DNA from 2 places in the Frankia sp. BMG5.60 genome. Region 1 is predicted to be linked to the other one. Evidence: predicted binding sites of a transcription regulator. Region 1 holds the regulator's gene; the other holds the start of a gene.

Evidence for each region. Region 1 encodes LexA, which represses DNA repair genes until DNA is damaged. Its sites were predicted from a motif close to CGAACNNNNGTTCG; they were not measured.
Region 2: pcrA (DNA helicase PcrA) is a predicted target of LexA. The motif match lies at 2,285-2,298, and genes of this name have one in related genera.

What each region holds. Positions count from the first base shown of each region.
Region 1 covers NZ_CM182091.1:6,211,271-6,216,344, reverse strand. The annotation lists gene nrdR (transcriptional regulator NrdR) at 91-876, opposite strand; gene AC5R91_RS25455 (LysM peptidoglycan-binding domain-containing protein) at 1,253-1,558, opposite strand; gene lexA (transcriptional repressor LexA) at 2,230-2,988, shown strand; gene hflX (GTPase HflX) at 3,118-4,578, opposite strand; gene AC5R91_RS25440 (helix-turn-helix domain-containing protein) at 4,939-5,074, shown strand, end outside.
Region 2 covers NZ_CM182091.1:3,677,423-3,682,496, forward strand. The annotation lists gene pcrA (DNA helicase PcrA) at 1-2,277, opposite strand, end outside; gene AC5R91_RS14800 (threonine ammonia-lyase) at 2,472-3,764, opposite strand; gene guaA (glutamine-hydrolyzing GMP synthase) at 4,007-5,074, opposite strand, start outside.

The DNA of each region.
Region 1 (5,074 bases):
CGTCCCGTCCAGACGGGAACGGGCCGGCGGGGCGGCGAGCTGCTAGCGGGACGGGCGGGACGGGGCCTCGGCGGTCCCGCGGCGGCCCCGTCAGGTGCGGGTGGCCGAGGCGCCGCGCACCCGGCCGACCTCGTACTCCCCCGTGATCGGCTCGGCCCGGCCGAGCCCGCCCTCGACGATGTTCAACTGGTTTCCGCCGCCACGGCGGCCCGGGGTCTCCGGCTGCTCGCGGACGGCGGCGGGTGTGTCCCGGCCTGGGCGGCCGGGGCGTGGGGTATCTGAGTCGGCCCGCCGGCCGCCGGGTGGGGGGCCTTCGGGACCGGCCCGCTGCGACGGGTCCGCCTGGTCGGTGAACGCTCCGCCGGCGGGACGGACGGTTGGATCTCCCAGCTCGTCAAGGTCGTCGAGGTCGGCGCCGCGGCGGGCTCCGGACGTCTCGGCCCGCAGCGCCGCGATCGCGCTCTCGAAGTCGCCGAGCGACTCGAAGGCCAGGTACACCGAGGCGAAGCGGAGGTAGGCCACCTCGTCGAGCTCGCGGAGCGGGCCGAGGATCGCCCGGCCAATCGCCTCCGCGGGGACCTCCGCCGAGCCCGAGGAGCGCACGGCATCCTCAACCCGCTGGGCCAGCAGAGCAAGATCGTCGTCGCGCACCGGCCGGCCCTGGCAGGCCTTGCGCACACCGGTGATCACCTTCGCGCGACTGAACGGCTCCGCCACGCCGCTGCGCTTGAGCACCCGCAGCGACGCCTCCTCCATGGTGGTGAACCGGCGACCGCACGACAGGCAGGATCGCCGCCGCCGAATCGCCGAGCCCTCCTCGGCCTCCCGGCTGTCGACGACACGGCTGTCCGGATGCCGGCAGAACGGGCATCGCACGCGATACGCCTCCTTCGTCCGGTCCGGCGCGGCCACCTGGCGCGGCGGGACAGCGAGCCGACCCGCGCCTCCGCACCGGCCGAGCCGCCCCTGTGGACGGCCGCCCGCACCTCTGTGGAAAGCCTGTGCGCAACCTGTGGATGACTTACACCCGCATAAGCACCAGATGTTGTGTCTAACCTAGCGCACAACCCCAGTGATGGGGACACCGACCCCCCGCGTGTCACACCGGGACATCAGCCCGCGGGGGCGCGACAACCCTGCGCGAGGGCGCCGCACCCGCCCGCTGCCGCCGGGCACCGGCCCGTCACGGCGGCGAGCCGCCGAGCGCCGATCGGGACCGGACGGTGGCGGAGCGGACCGGCCGACCGGAGGGTCAGCCCAGCAACAGGAACTGGCCGGGGGTGAGCTCGACCGAGGGGAGATGGTTGATCCGCATCAGCCGATCCACGACGGCGCGGGTGTCGGCGTCGGGATCGAGCGCGACTGCGATCTCCCACAGCGTCTCCCCGGCGAGGACCAGGTGACCCCGCGGCGGCTCGCCGGACCACGCGATCGAGGCGCGCGGCAGGACGACCACCAGCACCGCGGCGATCGCCAGCGCGACGACGGCGACCACGACCACCCGGCCGCGGTGGGTCAGCCGCAGCGGCGGCAGCGGCTCGCCGGCGGCGCGGCGCACCGGCGGCCGGGATCCTGATCCGCGGGCAAGCCGCCGCGGCGGGCCCGGCGACCGGGATCTCCGCGACCGAGATCCCGGCGCCTCGGACCTCGACGCCTGAGACCTCGACACCTGAGACTTCGACACCTGAGACTTCGACGCCTGGGACTTCTGCGCCTCGGACCTCGTCGCCCGGGGAACCGGCGCGTGCGAGGGGCACGCCCTCGGAACCGGCCTCCCGGCACCGACCCTGGCGGCCGGCAGGGCCACCCGCATCCGCGCCGGACCGCTCGCCGGCCATCCCCCGGCGCGGCGCACCGCCCGCTCCCGGGCGGCCGCCAGATCGACCACCTGTGTGGTGTGCGCGCTTTGCACGGCTTCCTCCCAAGGCGCCCCGGACCACGTCGTCGACGCCACGAACTCCCGTTCGATCGAACTCCTGATCGATTGTCACACCGGAGTCCCGCCAGGGAAAGGGACACGCTCGAACAGACGTTTGAGATTCCGCGACCGGGCGGTTACCGTCGAGACGATCAGGTTTGCACCGGGCGGTCTCCCCCGGTCGCGGACAGCCGGGTGCCGTGGGGGGTGCCGGTCTCGCCGGGCGAGGCCGACAGCCGCGCGCACGTCCAGCGCGCGGCCGAGCGGCGGCCCACCGGCGACAGAGTAGGCGACGAGGAGAGCGGTAGGCGATGACCAGCCAAGGCAGGGGTACACGCCGGGGCGGGGCCCGCGGCAACGTGCGGGCCTTTCCCGAAAACCCCGCGGACGCAGCCGGCCTGACCCCCCGGCAGCGCAAGGTGCTCGAGGTCATCCGGGCCGAGGTGGAACGGCGCGGGTACCCGCCCAGCGTGCGGGAGATCGGGGAGGCGGTGGGGCTGACCAGCACGAGCAGCGTGGCGCATCAGCTCAAGGTGCTGGAAGAGAAGGGCTACCTGCGCCGGGACCCGAACCGTCCGCGGGCGATGGAGGTGCTCAGCCCCGATCGGCCGCGGCGCAAGGCCGACTCCGGCGCGGCGGCCGTCGTGTCGACGTTCCCGGGCGCCGCGGCCCCGGCCGGCGCGAGCGGCGAGGGGTCCGCGGCCTACGTGCCGGTCCTCGGGCGGATCGCCGCCGGGGGGCCGATCCTGGCCGAGCAGGCGATCGAGGACGTCTTTCCGCTGCCGAAGGAGATCGTCGGCGAGGGCACCCTGTTCCTGCTCCGGGTCGTCGGCGAATCGATGATCAACGCGGCAATCTGTGACGGCGACTGGGTGGTGGTGCGCCAGCAGCCGGTCGCGGACAACGGTGAGATCGTCGCCGCGATGATCGACGGCGAGGCGACGGTCAAGCGGCTACGGGTCCGCGACGGCAAGGTCTGGCTGCACCCGGAGAACTCGACGTTCAGCGACATCCCTGGCGAAGAGGCGACGATCCTCGGGCGGATCGTCGCCGTGCTGCGCCGGGTCTGACCGTGGACGGCCGGCCGCGCGAGGCGGCCGGCCGATTCGGCTGCCGTGGACCGGGCGGGTATGCTCCGCCGACCGCGCCGACGGCGAGCTCAGCGCCGGTCCCGGCGCGGCGGATCAGGGCTGGACGGGTCAGGGCTGGAAGGTGTGCAGTTCCGCGGCGAGCGACGGCGACACCCTCGCGAGCAGTCGGGTGCCGTCCGCCGTGTGCTCCAACTCGAGCACTTCGCCGTGAGCGTGTACCCGCGAGACGAGATCGCCCCGCGTGTAGGGGACGAGGACCTTCATCTCCACGTCGGGGTGGGGGACTCGGTCGCACAGAGCGTCGACGAGCGCGGTCAGCCCCTCCCCCGTGCGCGCCGAGACGAAGACCGCGTCGGGCGCGAGCTGGCGCAGGCCGGCGAGGACGGTCGACTCGGTGGCGTCGACCTTGTTCACGACGATCAGCTCGGTCACGTTGCCCGCGTCGATGTCGTTGAGCACCTCGCGTACGGCTGAGATCTGGGCGGCCGGGTCGGGGGCGGAGCCGTCGACGACGTGCAGGATGAGGTCCGCGTCGGCGACCTCCTCCAGGGTCGAGCGGAACGCCTCGACGATCTGGTGCGGGAGGTGCCGGACGAACCCGACCGTGTCGGTGAGGGTGAACGCCCGGCCGTCCGGCAGGGTCGCGCGCCGCACGGTGGGATCCAGCGTGGCGAACAACGCGTCCTCGACGAGGACGCCGGCGCCGGTGAGACGGTTGAGCAGCGAGGACTTGCCGGCGTTGGTGTAACCGGCGATCGCCACCGCGGGCACCTCGCCGCGCCGGCGGGCCGACCGCTTCGTCTCCCGCACGGTTGCCATCCCGGCGAGCTCCCGGCGCAGACGCGCCATCCGCGCGCGCAGCCGTCGGCGGTCTGTCTCGATCTTCGTCTCGCCAGGTCCGCGAGTACCGATGGGCGCGCGCCCACCGCCGCTGGCCGCGGCGCGGGACATCGACTCACCCCAGCCGCGCAGGCGGGGCAGCATGTACTGGAGCTGGGCGAGCTCGACCTGGGCCTTGCCCTCCCGAGACGTCGCGTGCTGGGCGAAGATGTCGAGGATGAGCGCGGTCCGGTCGATGACCTTGACCTTGACGACCTCCTCCAACTGGCGTAGCTGGCCCGGGGTGAGCTCGCCGTCGCAGATCACCGTGTCCGCGCCGGTCGCGGTGACGACCTCGGCGAGTTCGCGGGCCTTGCCGGACCCGACGTAGGTCGAGGCGTCCGGCCGGTCGCGTCGCTGCACGAGCGCGTCCAGCACGACCGAACCCGCCGTGGTCGCGAGGGCGGCGAGCTCCGCCATGGATGCCTCGGCCGACCGCAGCGAACCCGACGTCCACACGCCGATGAGGACGACCCGCTCCAGCCGCAACTGGCGGTACTCGACCTCGGTGACGTCGTCGAGCTCGGTGGCCAGGCCGGGCACGCGGCGCAGTGCCGCGCGCTCCTCCAGGTCGAAGCCGTCCCCCGAATCGTCATAGAAGCCCGAGAGGTACGCCGAATCCGAATCGGCGAGGTCGATGAGGGATCTGTCGAAAGTGGACGCCGTCAGGGCGTCGGCAGGAAGAGTCATACCATCCGTTCTCAACGCGGCTCGCTGCCGCGAGATTCCGCGCCGCTTCGTCCGGCCAGGTCACGCTCGCGGGTTCCGGCGACCTGATGAGGTCCGCGGGCAAGCGTCGGCGCGGGGCGCCGACCGCTTCCCTCGCGGATTCATCCCGTCTCCCACCAGGGTCCCACGCCGCCATGACGATCGCGAACGGTTTCCGGGCTGGCACACCGTGACCTTCGCGCCGGACCGGACGGGCACCTGGACAGGACGGGCACCTGGACGAGACCGGTGCCCCCGAACGGGACCGGCGTTTGGACGAGACAGGCGCCCCGAACGGGACAGACGCCCGCACGGTACGCCGGGCCGCGTACCGTCGACGCCGTGTACCGGGAACGGCCGACGACCCGGCTGCCGGCGACGCTCTGGTCCGCGCAAGGCCCGTCCGGGCCCACCAGCGACCTCGATCGGGCGGGTGCCAGCCCGCTGCGGCGGCGCCTGCCGGCGGGCAACCCGGCCG
Region 2 (5,074 bases), 2.5 Mb from region 1:
GCCGCCGCCCTGCCCGGCCGCACCCGACCCGAACCCCCCCGACCCGAACCCGCCGGCGCCGGACCCGCCCCACGGCCGGGCGGCCGGCTCCGGCGCCGCCTCGACGAGACGGCGCCAGTCGACCAGTGCGTCGGGCACCTCGCCGAGGAACCGCGACGGCGGGTTGTACGCCGGCTGCCCCCAGGCACTACGGACGACCGAGCGGGTCAGGTACAGCCGGGAGCGGGCCCGGGTGACCCCCACGTAGGCCAACCGGCGCTCCTCCTCCAGCTGGGTGGGGTCGCCCAGGGTCCGCAGATGCGGGAAGACGCCGTCCTCCAGGCCGGTGAGGAAGACGACGGGGAACTCCAGGCCCTTGGCGCTGTGCAGGGTCATGAGGGTGACGACGCCGTCGGAGCCGTCGTCGGTGGGGACCTGGTCGGCGTCGGCGACCAGCGAGACCTGCTCGAGGAACTCGGCGAGGGTGCCCTCCGGATTGCGCTCGGTGAACTCCTGGACGACGCCGACCAGCTCCTGCAGGTTCTCCACCCGCCCCTGGGCCTCGACCGTGTCCTCCGCGAGAAGCTCGGACAGGTAGCCGGTGCGTTCGAGGACCGCCTCGACGACGGCCACCGGTCCGTCCGCCTCGATCGCGCGCAGCGCGGCAAGCAACGCCGCGAAATCGCGCACGGCCTTCGCCGAGCGGGTGGCGATCCCCGGCACCTCACCGACGCGCTCCAGCGCCTCGGCGAACCCGATCCGCTCGACCTGGGCGAAGCCGGCGAGCGCCGCCTCGGCCCGGTCCCCGATGCCGCGCCGCGGCACGTTGAGGATGCGGCGCAGGTTCACCGTGTCGTTCGGGTTGGCCAGCACCCGCAGGTAGGCGAGCAGGTCGCGGATCTCGCGGCGCTCGTAGAAGCGCACCCCGCCGACGACCCGGTAGGGCAGCCCGACCCGGACGAAGATCTCCTCGAAGACCCGGCTCTGCGCGTTGGTCCGGTAGAACACCGCGACGTCCGCGGGCCGGGCCAGCCCCGCGTCGGTGAGCCGGTCGACCTCCTCGGCGACGAAGGCGGCCTCGTCGTGCTCGTTGTCCGCGACGAATCCGACGATCTTCTCCCCGTCGCCCGCGTCGGACCACAGCCGCTTGGCCTTGCGCTGGTTGTTGCGCGCGATCACCGCGTTCGCGGCGGACAGGATGGTCTGGGTGGAGCGGTAGTTCTGCTCCAGCAGGATCACCGCGGCGTCGGGGAAGTCCTCCTCGAACTCCACGATGTTGCGGATGTTCGCCCCGCGGAAGGCGTAGATCGACTGATCGGCGTCACCGACGACGCAGAGCTCCGCGGGCGGCACGGCGCCCGACGCCCACGTGACAGTCGAGCCCGACGGTTCCGCGGGCGCCTCCCGCCGCGGGGCGTCGGTCTCGCCGTGCGCGGGCTGCCCGACGAGTTCCCGCACCAGGATGTACTGGGCGTGGTTGGTGTCCTGGTACTCGTCCACCAGGACGTGCCGGAACCGGCGCCGGTAGTGCTCGGCCACGTCGGGGAACGCCTGGAGCAGGTTGACCGTCATCATGATCAGGTCGTCGAAGTCGAGCGCGTTGGCCTGGGCCAGCCGCTGCTGGTACGCGGCGTAGACCTCGGCGACGGTGCGCTCCTGGTGACTGCTCGCCCGGTCCCGGGCCGCCTCCCAGTCGATCAGCTCGTTCTTCAGGTTGCTGATCTGCGCGGCCAGCCCGCGCGCAGGATGCCGCTTCGGGTCGAGGTCGAGATCCCGGGTGACCAGCGTGATCAGCCGCTGCGCGTCCGCGGCGTCGTAGATGGAGAAGGAGGACCCATAGCCGAGCCGCTTCGCCTCTGACCGCAGGATGCGCACACAGGCCGAATGGAACGTGCTGACCCACATCGCCCGCGCCCGCGGGCCCACCAGCGCGCCGACCCGCTCCCGCATCTCGGCCGCGGCCTTGTTCGTGAACGTGATCGCCAGGATCTCCCCGGGCCGGACGCCCCGGGCCGCCAGCAGGTAGGCGATGCGGTGAGCCAGCACCCGGGTCTTGCCGGAGCCCGCGCCCGCCACGACCAGCAAGGGCGCGCCGATGTGCACCACGGCGGCCCGCTGCTGCGGGTTGAGCCCGTCGAGCAGGCCTTCGGCGTCGAGCCGGGGTGCCCCGCCGCCCGCGTCGCCGCCCACGGGCGAGGCGAGCACCGCCGGGCCGAACAGGTCGTAGGGCACGCCGCCGCCGACGCCCGCGGCCGACTCGCCGAAGGCGCGGGGGGACTCACCGAACAGAGTGCTCATCAGACCTCGATCATACGTTCGACGCCGGACTGGTCGGAGCCGGGCTCGCCGGGGACGTTGCCGCCTCCCGGACGGACCGGGCGGCGGCCTGCCGCGGGGCGACCCGCCGCGAAGTGCCACCCGGCCGCGACGTCACCGACCCACGTATCGCCACCTTATGGTCACCTCGGCCGCCCGCCGCCCGGCGGGCCGGCTCAGGCCGTGGTCCGCAGCTCGCCGACGTCGTCGGTCGCGACCGCGGCCAGCGACTTGACCCGGCTGGCCACCCCGGGATCGATGTTGCCTCCCGACAGGATCGCCACGGTCGGCCCCTGGGCGAGGCCGCCGTGGCGCAGCAGCGCCGCGATCGGCGCGGCTCCGGCCGGCTCCACCGCGAGGCCGGCCCGCCGCAGCAGCACCATCGCCTCCCAGAAGGCGGCCTCGTCCACGGTCACCACCTCGTCGACCAGCCTGGTGGCGAGCGCGAAGGTCAGCGCACCCGGTTCGCTCACCGCCATACCGTCGGCGATCGTGCGGGGCCTCGCCGCCGAGCGGGGCACCATCGGCCGCCCTGACAGCCGGCTGCCGGGGATGACCGGGACGACCCGGCCGCGGGCCGCGGCGCGCGGCAGATCGGTGACCGGCAGATCGGTGACCGGCAGATCGGCAGGCAGCGAGACGGCGCCCGGCAGATCGGCACCCACCACTGCGGTGAGCCGCCGGCCGGCTCGCAGCGATGCGGCGAAGGCGGGGGCCAGCACCGACTGCACCCCGATCACGCGCACGCCGGGCCGGCGGGCTCGCAGCGCCGCGGCAACCCCGCTGACGAGCCCACCGCCGCCCACCCCGACCAGGACGGTGCCCAGGTCCGGCACCTGGTCCAGCAGCTCGAGGCCGATCGTGCCCTGCCCGGCCACCACGGCCGGGTCGTCGAAGGGATGCACGAGCAGGCGCCCGCCGCGAGCGGCGAAGTTGGCGGCCGCCGCGAGCGCGGCCTCCACCCCTCCGGGCACCTCCTCGACCCGCGCGCCCCACCGGCGAGTCCGGGCGACCTTGACGGGGTTCGCCCCCGCCGGCACGAAGATCGTCGCCGGGACGCCGAAGGTGGCCGCCGCGAAAGCCACCCCCTGGGCGTGGTTGCCGGCACTGGCCGCGACGACCCCCCGGGCACGCTCCGCCGGGTCCGCGGTCGCCACCCGGTGGTAGGCGCCACGCAGTTTGAACGAACCGGTGTGCTGCTCGTGCTCGCACTTGAACCACACGGGCGTGCCGAGCGCGGCCGACAGGCCGGGATCATGCACGACCCGGGTCCGCCGCGCCACGCCGTCGAGCACCCCGGCCGCCGCCTCGATGGCCGAGACACTCAGATCCGCCGAGACACTCGGATCCGCCTCGACGTCCGGATCCGCCTCGGCATCGGGATCCGCCTCGATGCTCAGGTCCGCGTCGCCGGCCCCGGGGTCACCGCCCCCGGCGGTCGGTTGATCGTCTGCGGCTGGTGCGGTCATGATGCCTCTCCCGGCGGCTGTGCGGCCACCTCGCCGTGACCGCGGCAACAAAAAAGCCCCCCGCCGAGCAGGCGGAAGGCATGGCGCGCGGACCCGGAGCTCGGGTGCGCGCCTAGGTAATGGCCATCTCGTGCACGGTCACGGCTCCCAGCCTGCTCCGGACTTGCCGGGACGTCAAACCCGGGGACGCCCGGCGGCGGTCAGGCCGCCGGGCCGGTCCCCTTGCCGACGGGCGGTCGGGCCTACTCCCACTCGATGGTGCCCGGGGGCTTCGAGGTGATGTCATAGACGACCCGGTTGACCTGCCCCACCTCGTTGACGATCCGGTTGGAGATGCGTTCGAGCAGCCCGTAGGGCAGTCGCGCCCAGTCGGCGGTCATCGCGTCCTCGCTGGTGACCGCGCGCAGGACCACCGGGTGCCCGTAGGTGCGCTCGTCGCCCTGCACGCCGACCGACCGCACGTCCGCGAGCAGCACCGCGAAGACCTGCCAGATCTCCCGGTCCAGCCCGGCCCGGCGGATCTCGTCGCGGACCACCTCGTCGGCCGCCCGGACCACGTCGAGCCGTTCGGGGGTGACCTCACCGATGATGCGAACGGCGAGTCCCGGGCCGGGGAACGGCTGGCGCCAGACGATCTCCTCGGGCAGGCCGAGCTCCTCGCCGAGGCGGCGGACCTCGTCCTTGAACAGGGTGCGCAACGGCTCGACCAGTCCAAACCGCAGATCCTCCGGCAGGCCACCGACGTTGTGATGCGACTTGATCTTCGCGGCGGTCGGGGAACCAGACTCGATCACGTCGGGGTACAGCGTCCCCTGCACGAGGTGCTCGATCGTCGCGCCCTCGGCCTCGGCCCGGGCCTCCAGCTCGCGGGCCGACTCCTCGAAGACCCGGATGAACTCCCGACCGATGATCTTCCGCTTGCGCTCCGGATCGGTCACGCCGGCCAGCGCCGCGGCGAACCGGTCGGCCGCCTTCACGTGGACGAGATCGACGCCGGTGGACGCGACGAAGTCCCGCTCGACCTGTTCGGCCTCGCCCGCCCGTAGCAGGCCGTGGTCCACGAAGACGCAGGTCAGGGCGTCACCGACGGCACGGTGCACGAGCGCCGCGGCGACCGCGGAGTCCACCCCGCCGGACAGCCCGCAGATCAGCCGGCCCGAACCGACCTGGGCGCGCACCGCCGCCACCGCCTCGTCGACGATGTTCACCATGGTCCAGGTCGGACGGCAGCCCGCGCCCACCAGCAGGAAGTGCCGCAGCACGTCGAGTCCGCGCTCGCTGTGCACCACCTCCGGATGGAACTGGACGCC